Regions from separate parts of the Pseudovibrio sp. W74 genome, predicted to be linked through region 2. Evidence: riboswitches for the same ligand, from Rfam matches in the RefSeq annotation. Region 2 holds a riboswitch; the other holds the start of a gene.
The links. A riboswitch is a leader RNA that binds a small molecule or an ion and turns the genes downstream of it on or off. The one in region 2 is predicted to bind cobalamin.
Positions count from the first base shown of each region.

Region 1 (5,406 bases), on a different contig from region 2:
TCTGCGTGGTCAGGGGTACCGATCACGTAGAGCGCGCTGCACGATCAAGCCATTTTGTGAGCCAGTCCTTTATTATGAGGCTGGCTTTTTTCTTTGCTCCTGTGCATCTCCCTGATCGAAAACCGATGGGGCTTTCGGGAGGGTGCCAGCGAGCAAAGAGCTGCACGGCTTAATCAGGAAGCGGAGTTTTTGTGTTTATTGGCTGCGGATGAGCGACTCGCTCTAACATTCCGCAGCTTTTCTTGAGCGCTTCGAGGCGATCGCGGAAGGCGTGATGCAGAGTGAACAGGGCATCGCGCTCACTGGAGTGCTGCATTCTCTCTGTCAGCACAAGATGCTGAATATACGAGAGGTTCTGCAAATCCGAGACAGCGACGATGACTTCGTCAATTTCATTTTGGAAAGTATTTGTGGTGCCACAGGCACATGCGGAGTCGATCATTCTCAATCCCTCTGTAAGTAGGGTGTTGAACAACCGCGCGACAACAAGGCTTTCGACGGCCCGCTGGCGAGCGGGAGGTTCGAAACCTGCAAACAGACAGGCGAGTTTATTCCCCTCCGAAGAAGGTATTGTATTCACCGCCCTCCCGCTCATAGCAATAGATTTGCGCGCTACCTATAAAGCAGGCACAAAAAATCCGCTAGTCGACGGGAGCGGTAACCGCTGTTTGGAGAGGTTTCGAAGCCTCACAGATGAATGTGGAATGAAAACCAGCGGTTGTCAAATTGACAGTTTTTACAAGGTTGTGGATGACGTGGTTTGCGAGGTGTTTGTGTCGTGGCTTATGCCTGAGCATGTCGCTCTGGATCCCGGATCTGCGCTGTGCTTGTCCGGGAAGACGAGGGTGGAGTGAGAACTCTTTGGCGAGCGGGAGGCTAGAAACCTGCAAACAGACAGGCGAGTTTATTCCCCTCGAAAGGGTATTCTATTCACCACCCTCCCGCCCATAACAAAGGACTTGTGCGCTTCATGCATGAGGATGGGATGAGGCAATTACTCTGTCAAACTGGTAGTTTTGACAGGGACATGGATGGCGGGGGTTAGCAAGGTGTTTGTGTCGTGGCTTATGCCTAAGCGTATTGCTCTGGATCCCGGATCTGCGCTGCGCTTGTCCGGGAAGACGGAGGGTGGTTGTGGTTGCTCGTTAAAGCTTGTAATCACCACCCGATAAGAAGAAGGGGCGGTGTCCTGGCTCAATGAGCATAGGAATTATAATCGGAGTTCCCTTATTCGCTTTGAAGATAAGGAGCTGCGGGATCGATGAAGAAGTATGGCCGCACCTATCACTTACCCAGCTCTCCCGGTGTAATGAGCGATGACAAGATCCTGCGGGATTTGGCGGCTCTGGAAAGCGCGGCAGAAGTCGTCTTTACCGAGAAGATGGACGGCGAGAACACGACTATCCTGCAGAGTGGATGCCATGCGCGTAGCCCTGACAGTGGGTATCATCCATCACGTGATTGGATGAAAGCTTTTGCGGCAGGTATTTCGCCGTGTCTTGCTGAGGATGAGCGGATCGTCGGTGAGTATCTGTTTGCCCGTCATTCCGTCGCTTATGACAGGTTGCCTACTTACTTTCTAGGTTTTGCATGGATTGTTGGCGGCATCACACAGAGTTGGGATGCGACGCTGGACCGTTTCTCAGAGCTGGGCATTGCTCCTGTTCCGGTGTTGCACAGGGGCGTTTTCACTCAAGCAAGCGTTGACAGAGTGCTGAACGGGCTCAACCTGAGCAAGCAGGAGGGCTTTGTCGTGCGAACCAGTGAGGCATTCCAAGAGCCTGACATGACGACACATATGGCCAAGTATGTGCGGGCAGATCACGTACAGAGTGACACCCACTGGATGCATAGTGAGATTATCAAGAACGGGTTGCGAAAGAGCTAGGAGCAAATGAGCTCGTGGCTCTAAGTCCCGCATCTAGTGCGGGGTGACTTTGGTGTGGTGATAGCTGCTATCAACAGCACCTCAGGTCTATTCTCGAAAGCGCTTGCAATTGAGGTCTGCAAAATTCAGTATGCGGGCCTATGGTTTCTGAGGTGCGAAAGGCCTCGGGATTAAAAGGGAACACGGTGAAGTGTAGCCAACAGGCGCTAATTCCGTGACTGCCCCCGCAACTGTAAGCGGCGAGCGACGCCAAGCATGCCACTGGAGAAATCCGGGAAGGCTGGCTGAACACAGACCCGCGAGTCAGGAGACCTGCCATTATGTTTCACTTCAACCCGGGCGGGGCGTCCCGGAGGAGGCCATAATGGTTGCATTGGCGCAAGCCTCTCACATATCCGGTTTCTGTTTGCCCCTGCCGTTGCGCGGAGGGCGTTATGTTACCTGTTTCCTCAAGACTTAAACTTTATCCCGGATCGTTTTGCGAACCGCTGATAGTCGACGCGCGCGTGCGCTTGACTTTTGCCTCAGGATTCGACAATCAATGTAACGTTATAACGTTACATTTATGATGTGTAGCGTTTCACTCAGGTGGGTTGGTACAATGCTGGATCCTGTTTCTCATCATTTAGGCACCTTCGGCTGGTTGATTGGGGCTGAGCTGCGCAAGGGTGCTTTGGCATGAGCGCGGCTTTTGTTTCTGTTCGCGATGTTTCGTGGGCACCTGATCGTAAGAGTTCGTTGGTTTTGCAGCCATTGAGTTTTGAGCTGGCTGCGGGCCAAGTGCTTGGCGTGGTTGGCGCGAACGGAGCTGGCAAGTCTACGTTGTTGCGGCTGCTCTATCGGTTCAACAAGCCGATGAGCGGGCAGATTTGCGTTGGTGGTGATGACATCTGGTCCCTCTCCGCCAAAGTGACGGCGCAGCGGGTGGCGGCGGTGTTGCAAGAGCAGCCAACGGACTTTGCGCTGAAGGTGCGTGAGATCGTGGAGCTGGGGCGCACACCGTATCGCAGCGGTCTGGCGGCATCTGGCGAGCGCGACCGGCAGGTGGTGGACCGTGCTATCCGCGCTTTGCAGCTGGACGGGTTGGCCGGGCGGTTGTTTGGCACGCTTTCTGGCGGGGAACGACAGCGGGTGATGGTGGCGCGGGCGTTAGCGCAAGAGCCAGAGCTGCTCATTCTGGATGAGCCGACCAACCATCTCGACATTCGCCATCAGCTGGAAATTCTGAAGCTCATTGAAGAGCTGGATCTGACGATCATCACCAGTTTGCATGACCTGAACATGGCGGCGCAGGTGTGTGACCAGATCCTGTTGCTGGACCACGGGCAGATGCTTGGCTTTGGGGCGCCGGAGCAAATCCTCTCCCCCGCTTTGGTTTCCAAGGCTTTTCAGGTGCGTACGACACGCGATCAGCTGATGGACCGACAACACTCTCTTCTGACATTCGATCTTCATTCTTAAGGGTATTTTTTCATGAAAAAACTTGGTTTGGCGCTGGCTGTGGCGCTGCTTTCCTCTTCTGCTGCGCTGGCAGAGGTTTCCGTCAAGAGCTGTAACCGCACCGTCACATTTGATGGTGTTCCGCAACGGGCCATTTCCAACGACTCCAATCTCACCGAGATGATGCTGGCGTTGGAATTGCAGGACAACATGGCGGGTTACACTGGCATTTCTGGCTGGAAAACGCTGGATGCTGAATTGACAGACCAGGTGGCTGTATTGCCGGAGCTTGCTCCCAAATACCCAAGCAAAGAAGTGTTGATTGGGGCTGATGCAGACTTTTTTTTTGCCGGATGGAATTACGGCATGAAGGTTGGCGGCCCAGTTACGCCGGAAACTTTGGCACCGTTCGGGATCAAGGTTTATGAGCTGACCGAGAGCTGCATCCATATTGGCGAGAAGCCAAAGGTTTCCATGGATGACATGTACAATGATCTTTTGAACCTTGGCCGCATCTTTGATGTTGAAGAGCGGGCGGAAGCGTTGGTGCAGGCTTATCGCGAAGACCTTGCGCAGTTCAAAGCTGGCTTGAAGGCTGCTGACACACCTCTGCGTGTGTTTGTTTATGACGGAGGTGAAGATTCTCCGTTCACTGCTGGTCGTTATGGGATGCCAACCGCGCTGATTGAGGCTGCTGGCGGCACCAACGTGACGGATACATTGGATAAGAGCTGGGTGCGCGTGAACTGGGAGGCTGTGGTTGAGACCAACCCGGAAGTGATCGTGATTATCAACTACGGCGAAGTGACTGCTGCACAGAAGCGTGAGTTCATGCTCAACAACCCCGCCTTTGCGGATATGGATGCGGTGAAGAATGACCGGTTCGTGACGCTGGAATATGCTGAAGCAACTCCGGGCCCACGGAACATCAAGGCGATCAAGAAACTCGCAACCGCATTCTGGGGTAACTAACAATGAGCGAAGGAACCGGCGTTGTTGTAGCCTCCAAAGAGGGCTCTTCTCATCATTTGCTGCAGATTTGCTGCGTGGGATTGGCTGCGCTGGTTCTTTCTGTTTGCCTTGCGGTCTCCGTTGGGGCGGTTTCCATTTCCATGGAGACTGTATGGGGTGTTCTTGCCAACAAACTGGTGCCGGGGACGATTGAGCCGAGCTGGTCGCTGGGGCGGGAGAGCATTCTCTGGGAAATCCGCCTGCCCCGTGCGCTGCTGGCGATTATGGTGGGGGCCGGGCTTTCCATCGTGGGAGCTTGCCTTCAATCCGTCACCCGCAACCCGCTGGCGGACCCGCACCTAATCGGCATTTCAGCTGGTGGTGCGTTTGGTGCTGTGCTGGCTCTGCTGCATACGGGGTTGTTTTTGGGGATGCTCACCGTGCCATTGCTGGCGTTTTTGGGTGCTCTTGGGGCGACACTTATTGTGATTGGGGTGGCGAAGTTTACGAGTGCGACCAGTGCAGATCGGCTGGTGCTGACCGGTGTGGCGGTGAGCTTTGTGCTGATGGCAGGCGCGAACATTCTCATCTTCCTGGCAGACCCGCGGGCAACGCACAGTGTGGTTTACTGGATGTTGGGTGGGTTAGGTCTGGCGCAGTGGGGACACCTTATCTATCCGTTGGTGGTGCTGGTCCTTTGCGGGGTCTGGCTGTGGCTGCGGGCCGGGCACTTCAACGCCATGACCATTGGCGATGAGACAGCGACCACGCTTGGCATCTCCGTTGGTGCATTCCGGCTGGAGACCTTTGTCATTGGGGCTCTGATTACCGGTGTTATGGTCGCGTTCTCGGGTATGATCGGGTTTGTTGGGCTTATGGTGCCTCATATTGTGCGGTTGTTTGTGGGCGGTGATTATCGGCGCCTGATCCCGGTCTCAGCATTGTTCGGGGCAATCTTTTTGCTGCTCGCGGATGTGGCGGCGCGGACACTGATGAAGCCGGAGGACACGCCGATTGGCATTATCACCGGGCTTGTTGGCGGGGTCTTCTTTATCTGGTTATTGAGAGAAAAGCGGTAGGTCTGCCGCTTTTCAAGCACTCCGGCATCTCGTAGTTGCTGTGATATG
Region 1 covers NZ_LMCJ01000007.1:61,025-66,430, reverse strand. The annotation lists gene PsW74_RS06070 (hypothetical protein) at 170-442, opposite strand; gene PsW74_RS06065 (RNA ligase family protein) at 1,262-1,888, shown strand; cobalamin riboswitch at 2,013-2,223, shown strand; gene PsW74_RS06060 (ABC transporter ATP-binding protein) at 2,567-3,349, shown strand; gene PsW74_RS06055 (ABC transporter substrate-binding protein) at 3,362-4,300, shown strand; gene PsW74_RS06050 (iron ABC transporter permease) at 4,303-5,358, shown strand.
Region 1: it holds a riboswitch for cobalamin, as region 2 does, so the genes downstream of both, PsW74_RS06060 (ABC transporter ATP-binding protein) here and PsW74_RS18050 (energy-coupling factor ABC transporter permease) in region 2, are expected to answer to the same signal.

Region 2 (5,406 bases):
TCCAGCTTGGCGTCATGCCAAACCAACTTACCGATCAGATTCTCCATCTGGCTGATGGTGCTGACAATCGGCGTTTCATTCAGATCAATTTCGTCGGCTTTGCGGAACTGCTTTGCAAATTTGAAGGCCGTAAACAGGATTAGACCTGACAAGAAGGCCCAAAGGATGGTCAGTAAAGCTCCAACTGCCTGAAGTATAAGGTTATCCAGACTGAACCCAGCCAGCGCATGGTCTGCTGGTAGTGCGGTTGTGAAGCCGAAAAGGCCAATGAGAGAGCCAATGCCAAGGCTGGTGTAGTAAATGATGACTTTGTGGGTCTTTGACCTTGCATAGATAATGCGGGCGACTGCTATAGAAGCAGCTGAGGCCGTCAGAGCAATAAGTGCGACGCCTGCAACCGTCAGATGCTGGGCATTTCCGAGAACGGAGGACAAGCCGCCGATCATGCTCAGCAAAATGGTTGGGTACATGACCTTGCGCGGTGCGAAGAAGCCGAGGGCGACTCCCAATAGTACCGAGACGCCAGTTGCGACAAGGACGTTGAAGATTGCGCTGCCCAGCTCTCCTGAGTAAATGCTTGTGTTACCGACAGAAAAGCCAATGCCGCCAACGGCCATCAGCGCCGCGCCTGCTTTGATCTGCAGCACATTGTAGTTTTGTGTGTTGTGCAGAATGTACTCAGGTAACGCTGGTGAGTTTCTTAGTCCGGTCACTAACATGCCGGAAAAGGCTACGAAGGTTGCGAGCAATGTGACTACGGTACCGCCGCCAATCTGCTCGAAACCAACTGACAGCACGGTGTTTTGGCTAATCGGATGAAGCAATAACCCTTGGACACCCTTCAGGTAGGCAGGGTAGATGACCCCGCCGATTGAGAGTGCGAGAATGATCGTCGCACGCAGTGTCAGCTGATGCGATAGAGGCAGATAAGCCAGAACTGCGATCATCGCTGCCATTGCTGCGTGGATTGCAGCAGCGTGGATGTCCCCCTGTGGTCTGAACTCCACTTGAGACTGCCAGAGGATCAATTGTGCCGTTACATCAGGCAAGTTCAGCGTTGTGTCGATGAGCAGGCATGCTGCTGAACTGATGGCGATGAGGAGAAGGGCACGGTTGAAAAAACGGGTCGCCCGCATACGCTCCTGAACAAACAAGCTGGAATAGACAATTAGTATTCCAAGAACACCAAGCGCGAACAATCCAACAGACAATATGGTCCATAGGTTCTGCTGCTGAGTGAGCAGTTCAGCTTGATTGAGCTGATTGTGCAGGCCACCTGTCGCAGGATCGAAAATCGACGCATACGATGACGCTGACATGAAGTGTATCGATAAACCAATTAAAACGAAAAGGAGCAATACAGGAAGTAAGAGGGCTCGAAAATGCATTTGGGTACCCCAGGAAATTCCTCGGCATAATTGTTTGAAATTATTGCACATTTATTAAGAATTCTAGGGATGAACCGGGTTTAATTCTAAAAAGTATCGAAAAGTGCGGTGCATATGACGTTTATCTGACACTTCCAAAGCAAATTTATGAAAATTGTAAGTAAATGTTTCGTTTAGTGAAATTCTTTATATACGTGAATACTCGTATTTATCTTCAAGTTGAGAGGAAAGAGGGACGGGCTGTCAATTATGATTCTCTTCTCTTTTCACGACAGCATTTAGTTCATTTTTTATGGGCAATTGATGTGCATTGTAGTTCACCATCTTGCTGAAACAACTTTCAGGTGGTCTTGAACGATGCAGTGGTCCAGCTTGTTTTTATACTCAGCGGTTTCGGTTTTGCAGCCAACTGGTGGTGAGCGAGATAACATCTTGCCGAGTTGGAGCTCAACCACAGCGCGCCATGGTATCGTAGAAAGCATTGAGCGTATGGCTCGGGCTGGGAGCCCTGAATATGTGAAACTCGATGACCGTGTTGCTGTTTTGGTTGGCGATGGGGCTTTATGGAGCGACGCTCTGGCTGGCGCGGACAATGAAGTGACGCCACCTGAAGCTGGCGACAGTTTTGGAAGCTTTGCTGTTTATTCTGAGAGTGTACGTGCTCATCTGTCATTACGCGGGCCAAAGGCTGTTGGTGCAACGTATAGAGAGTTCGCTTTTCAGCCTCTGAAAGAGCTGGTGGGCTTTTTAAAAGAGCATCACTTTCAGATTTGGGTTTTAAGCTTTGGAGACCATGAAGTAGACCGCACAATGGCGGAGTTGAATTACGGACTTCCGAGATTTCGGGTTATCGAGGTTACTCCCCACGCAGCGCCGATGTCTTCTACCGACCTTGCCCGAACTATCTGGGAGAGGATAGGAACAGCACCCCAGATTTTTCTTGGACGATCTCACAGTGATCTTGGCTTGCTGAAGCTTGCTGGAAAAGGTGAGGGGGTGCTTAAAATCCAAATTTCTGCCAGCCAAAATGCTTCCACTCAGACACCGGATTCAACTCCCGATGATTCTGGAGAGCAGCAGAACTCCTGGAGCTTTGTGGTTTCTCCTGAGGAGCATTGGCTAAGGAAATATTCGTGGCAGGCACCTTCGGAGAGAACTTATAGCAAGAACTAATAGAAAATACTGAGACTTTCGTTGCAAGCTGCACGAGATATATTTGATCTATTCTAGTTTTAATCGATTGAAAATCTGAGTGCTTTTGTAATGTTGAATAATATCCGATGTTTCTGAGGTAATTTTATTTATTTTGATGAAGATCAATGAAGAGGTGGGGCACTCTGATATTTCTAAATACAGCTTCGGCTGGCACTCGGATGGGGGAGTGTCAACTTTCTTAAAGGCGTGTACCAACGGGTACACGCCTCTTTTTTTGCCTGCAGCTCTGGCGGGTTACAAGGGCCGTTGCATCCCTCTGATTGTTGCTTATCCCAACTGCCTCTTATTTCTAGTTGTGTCTTCTCTTGTAATTTAGGATATTCCCGCTGTTGGGTTCTGTAGAAGCCAAGCTTCTTGGATGAAAAGGGAATGCGGTAGGGATGACCAAAGATGGGCCTGAACCGCAGCTGCCCCCGCAACTGTTACGTGGTGCGTTCTTCATAAAAGCCACTGGAGATGATCTCTGGGAAGGCGGAGGACGCAAAAGCCATAAGCCAGGAAACCTGCCCGACACGACATAAACTCATGACCGCACGGAGGGTGCGAAGAGGAGCATATTAAATGCATATTGAACCGGGTTACGTTTCCGCCGCCAAGGTTATTGCTGCCAATGCAGGTGCCGTTGGCGTTATTGTCTGGGGCTGCAAAGAGCAGATTTCAGAATTCCTGAAAGAGCCGTTCACACCGCTGAAAACGCTATTGGCTGCGGTTTTCTTCTCCATTTTCATGCAGAGCTTCCATATGTCTGTTGGAGCATCGGAACTTCACTTCGTTGGTGCGATGGCGATGTATCTGACGCTCGGGTTTACCCCTGTTCTGCTTGGGTTTGCCATTGGCTTGCTGTTTCAGGCGCTCGCCTTTGATCCGCAGGACATGTACCACCTTGGCGTCAACAGCTTGTCTTTGATGTTGCCGCTGATTGCTGTTCATTACCTGAGTGGCCGTGAGCTGTTTTCGAAGGAACTGACCAAGCGTGTGAGCTTTGCGCAGATTCTGAAGTTAGATGCGATGTATTATGCTGGCGTGACCGGCATGGTTGGCTTCTGGTTGATGATTGGGGAAGTTGCCACGCCGTTTACGGCATGGGCGCAGTTTGCCCTGTCTTATCTGGTAATTGTTGCGTGTGAACCATTGGTCACCTTCATTGCAGTGAAGGGGCTCAAGGCCGTTGAAGACAATGCGATTGTTCGGAACCTGACAGTGGTTCCGCAGCTGAAGCTGGCGTAAATTTTTACGAGCTTGTTTGTTATTGGGGCGGCAGAGTAAACCTGCTGCCCTTTTTCTTGCGTGGAAGTGACCAGGTGTTGTCGTGAAATTCTCCGTTTGAGGAGAAAAAGCGACGGATTTGATCATCGCTGAAGTGTTATGGATTGCCCCTTGGCGCTGCTTCCACTATGAGTGCTCTCCAGAGATTTCATTGTTTACACAGATCAGGAGATGCAGGCAGTCCATGGCGCGCCAGTTCATCTATCACATGCACGGGGTCTCCAAGGCCTACGGTGCAAAAAAAGTACTCGACAATATTCACCTGTCTTTCTACCCGGATGCGAAAATCGGTATCCTTGGTCCAAACGGTGCAGGTAAGTCTACTCTTTTGAAGATCATGGCTGGTCTTGATAAAGAGTACACCGGTGAAGCATGGGCTGCAGAAGGTGCCAAAGTTGGCTACCTGCCGCAGGAACCAAAGCTGAATGAGGACAAGACCGTCCTTGAAAACGTGATGGAAGGTGTTGCGCACAAGCAGGCTCTTCTGGATCGTTATAACGAACTGATGATGAACTACTCAGATGAGACAGCCGATGAAGGCGCTCAGCTGCAGGACATCATTGATGCGCAGGATCTGTGGAATCTGGAAAGCCAGGTTGAGATGGCAATGGAAGCGCTTCGCTGCCCTCCATCCGACTCTCCTGTAAATAACCTTTCTGGTGGTGAGCGTCGCCGTATCGCGTTGTGTCAGCTGCTCTTGTCTGAGCCTGACCTGATGCTGCTTGACGAACCAACCAACCACCTTGACGCTGAGACCGTGCACTGGTTGGAACGCCATCTGCGTGAGTTCAAGGGTTCAGTGCTGATCATTACCCACGATCGCTACTTCCTTGACAACGTGACTGGCTGGATTCTGGAGCTCGACCGCGGTCAGGGCATTCCTTATGAAGGCAACTACTCCACTTACCTTGGTCAGAAAACCAAGCGTATGGAGCAGGAAGGCCGTGAGAACATGGCTCGTTCCCGCGCTATCAAGCGTGAGCAGGAATGGATGGGCATGACGCCGAAGGGCCGTCAGACCAAGTCAAAAGCCCGTATCAATGCTTATGATGCGCTGTTGACTGCTCAAGAAGAGCGTATGCCTTCTATTGAGCAGATCCTGATCCCTGTTGGTGAGCGTCTGGGTAACAATGTTATCGACGTTCAAGGGGTTTCCAAAGGCTTTGGCGATCGTTTGTTGATTGATGATCTGACCTTCAAACTGCCACGTGGTGGTATTGTTGGTATCATCGGTCCAAACGGTGCTGGTAAGTCAACACTCTTCAAGATGTTGTCCGGTCAGGAAAAACCAGACAGCGGTGAAGTGGTTGTGAGTGACCGTGTGCACCTTGGTTATGTGGATCAGTCCCGTGATAAACTGGATGACAGCAAGACCGTTTGGGAAGAGATTTCCGAAGGTGCTGAAGTGATCTATCTCGATAAGAAAGAGATCAACTCACGCGCTTACTGCTCCTCCTTCAACTTCAAGGGTGCTGGACAGCAGGCGAAAGTTGGCGACCTTTCCGGTGGTCAGCGTAACCGCGTGCATCTTGCCAAG
Region 2 covers NZ_LMCJ01000024.1:87,521-92,926, forward strand. The annotation lists gene PsW74_RS18040 (EAL domain-containing protein) at 1-1,319, opposite strand, end outside; gene PsW74_RS18045 (hypothetical protein) at 1,746-2,561, shown strand; cobalamin riboswitch at 2,918-3,129, shown strand; gene PsW74_RS18050 (energy-coupling factor ABC transporter permease) at 3,165-3,830, shown strand; gene ettA (energy-dependent translational throttle protein EttA) at 4,054-5,406, shown strand, end outside.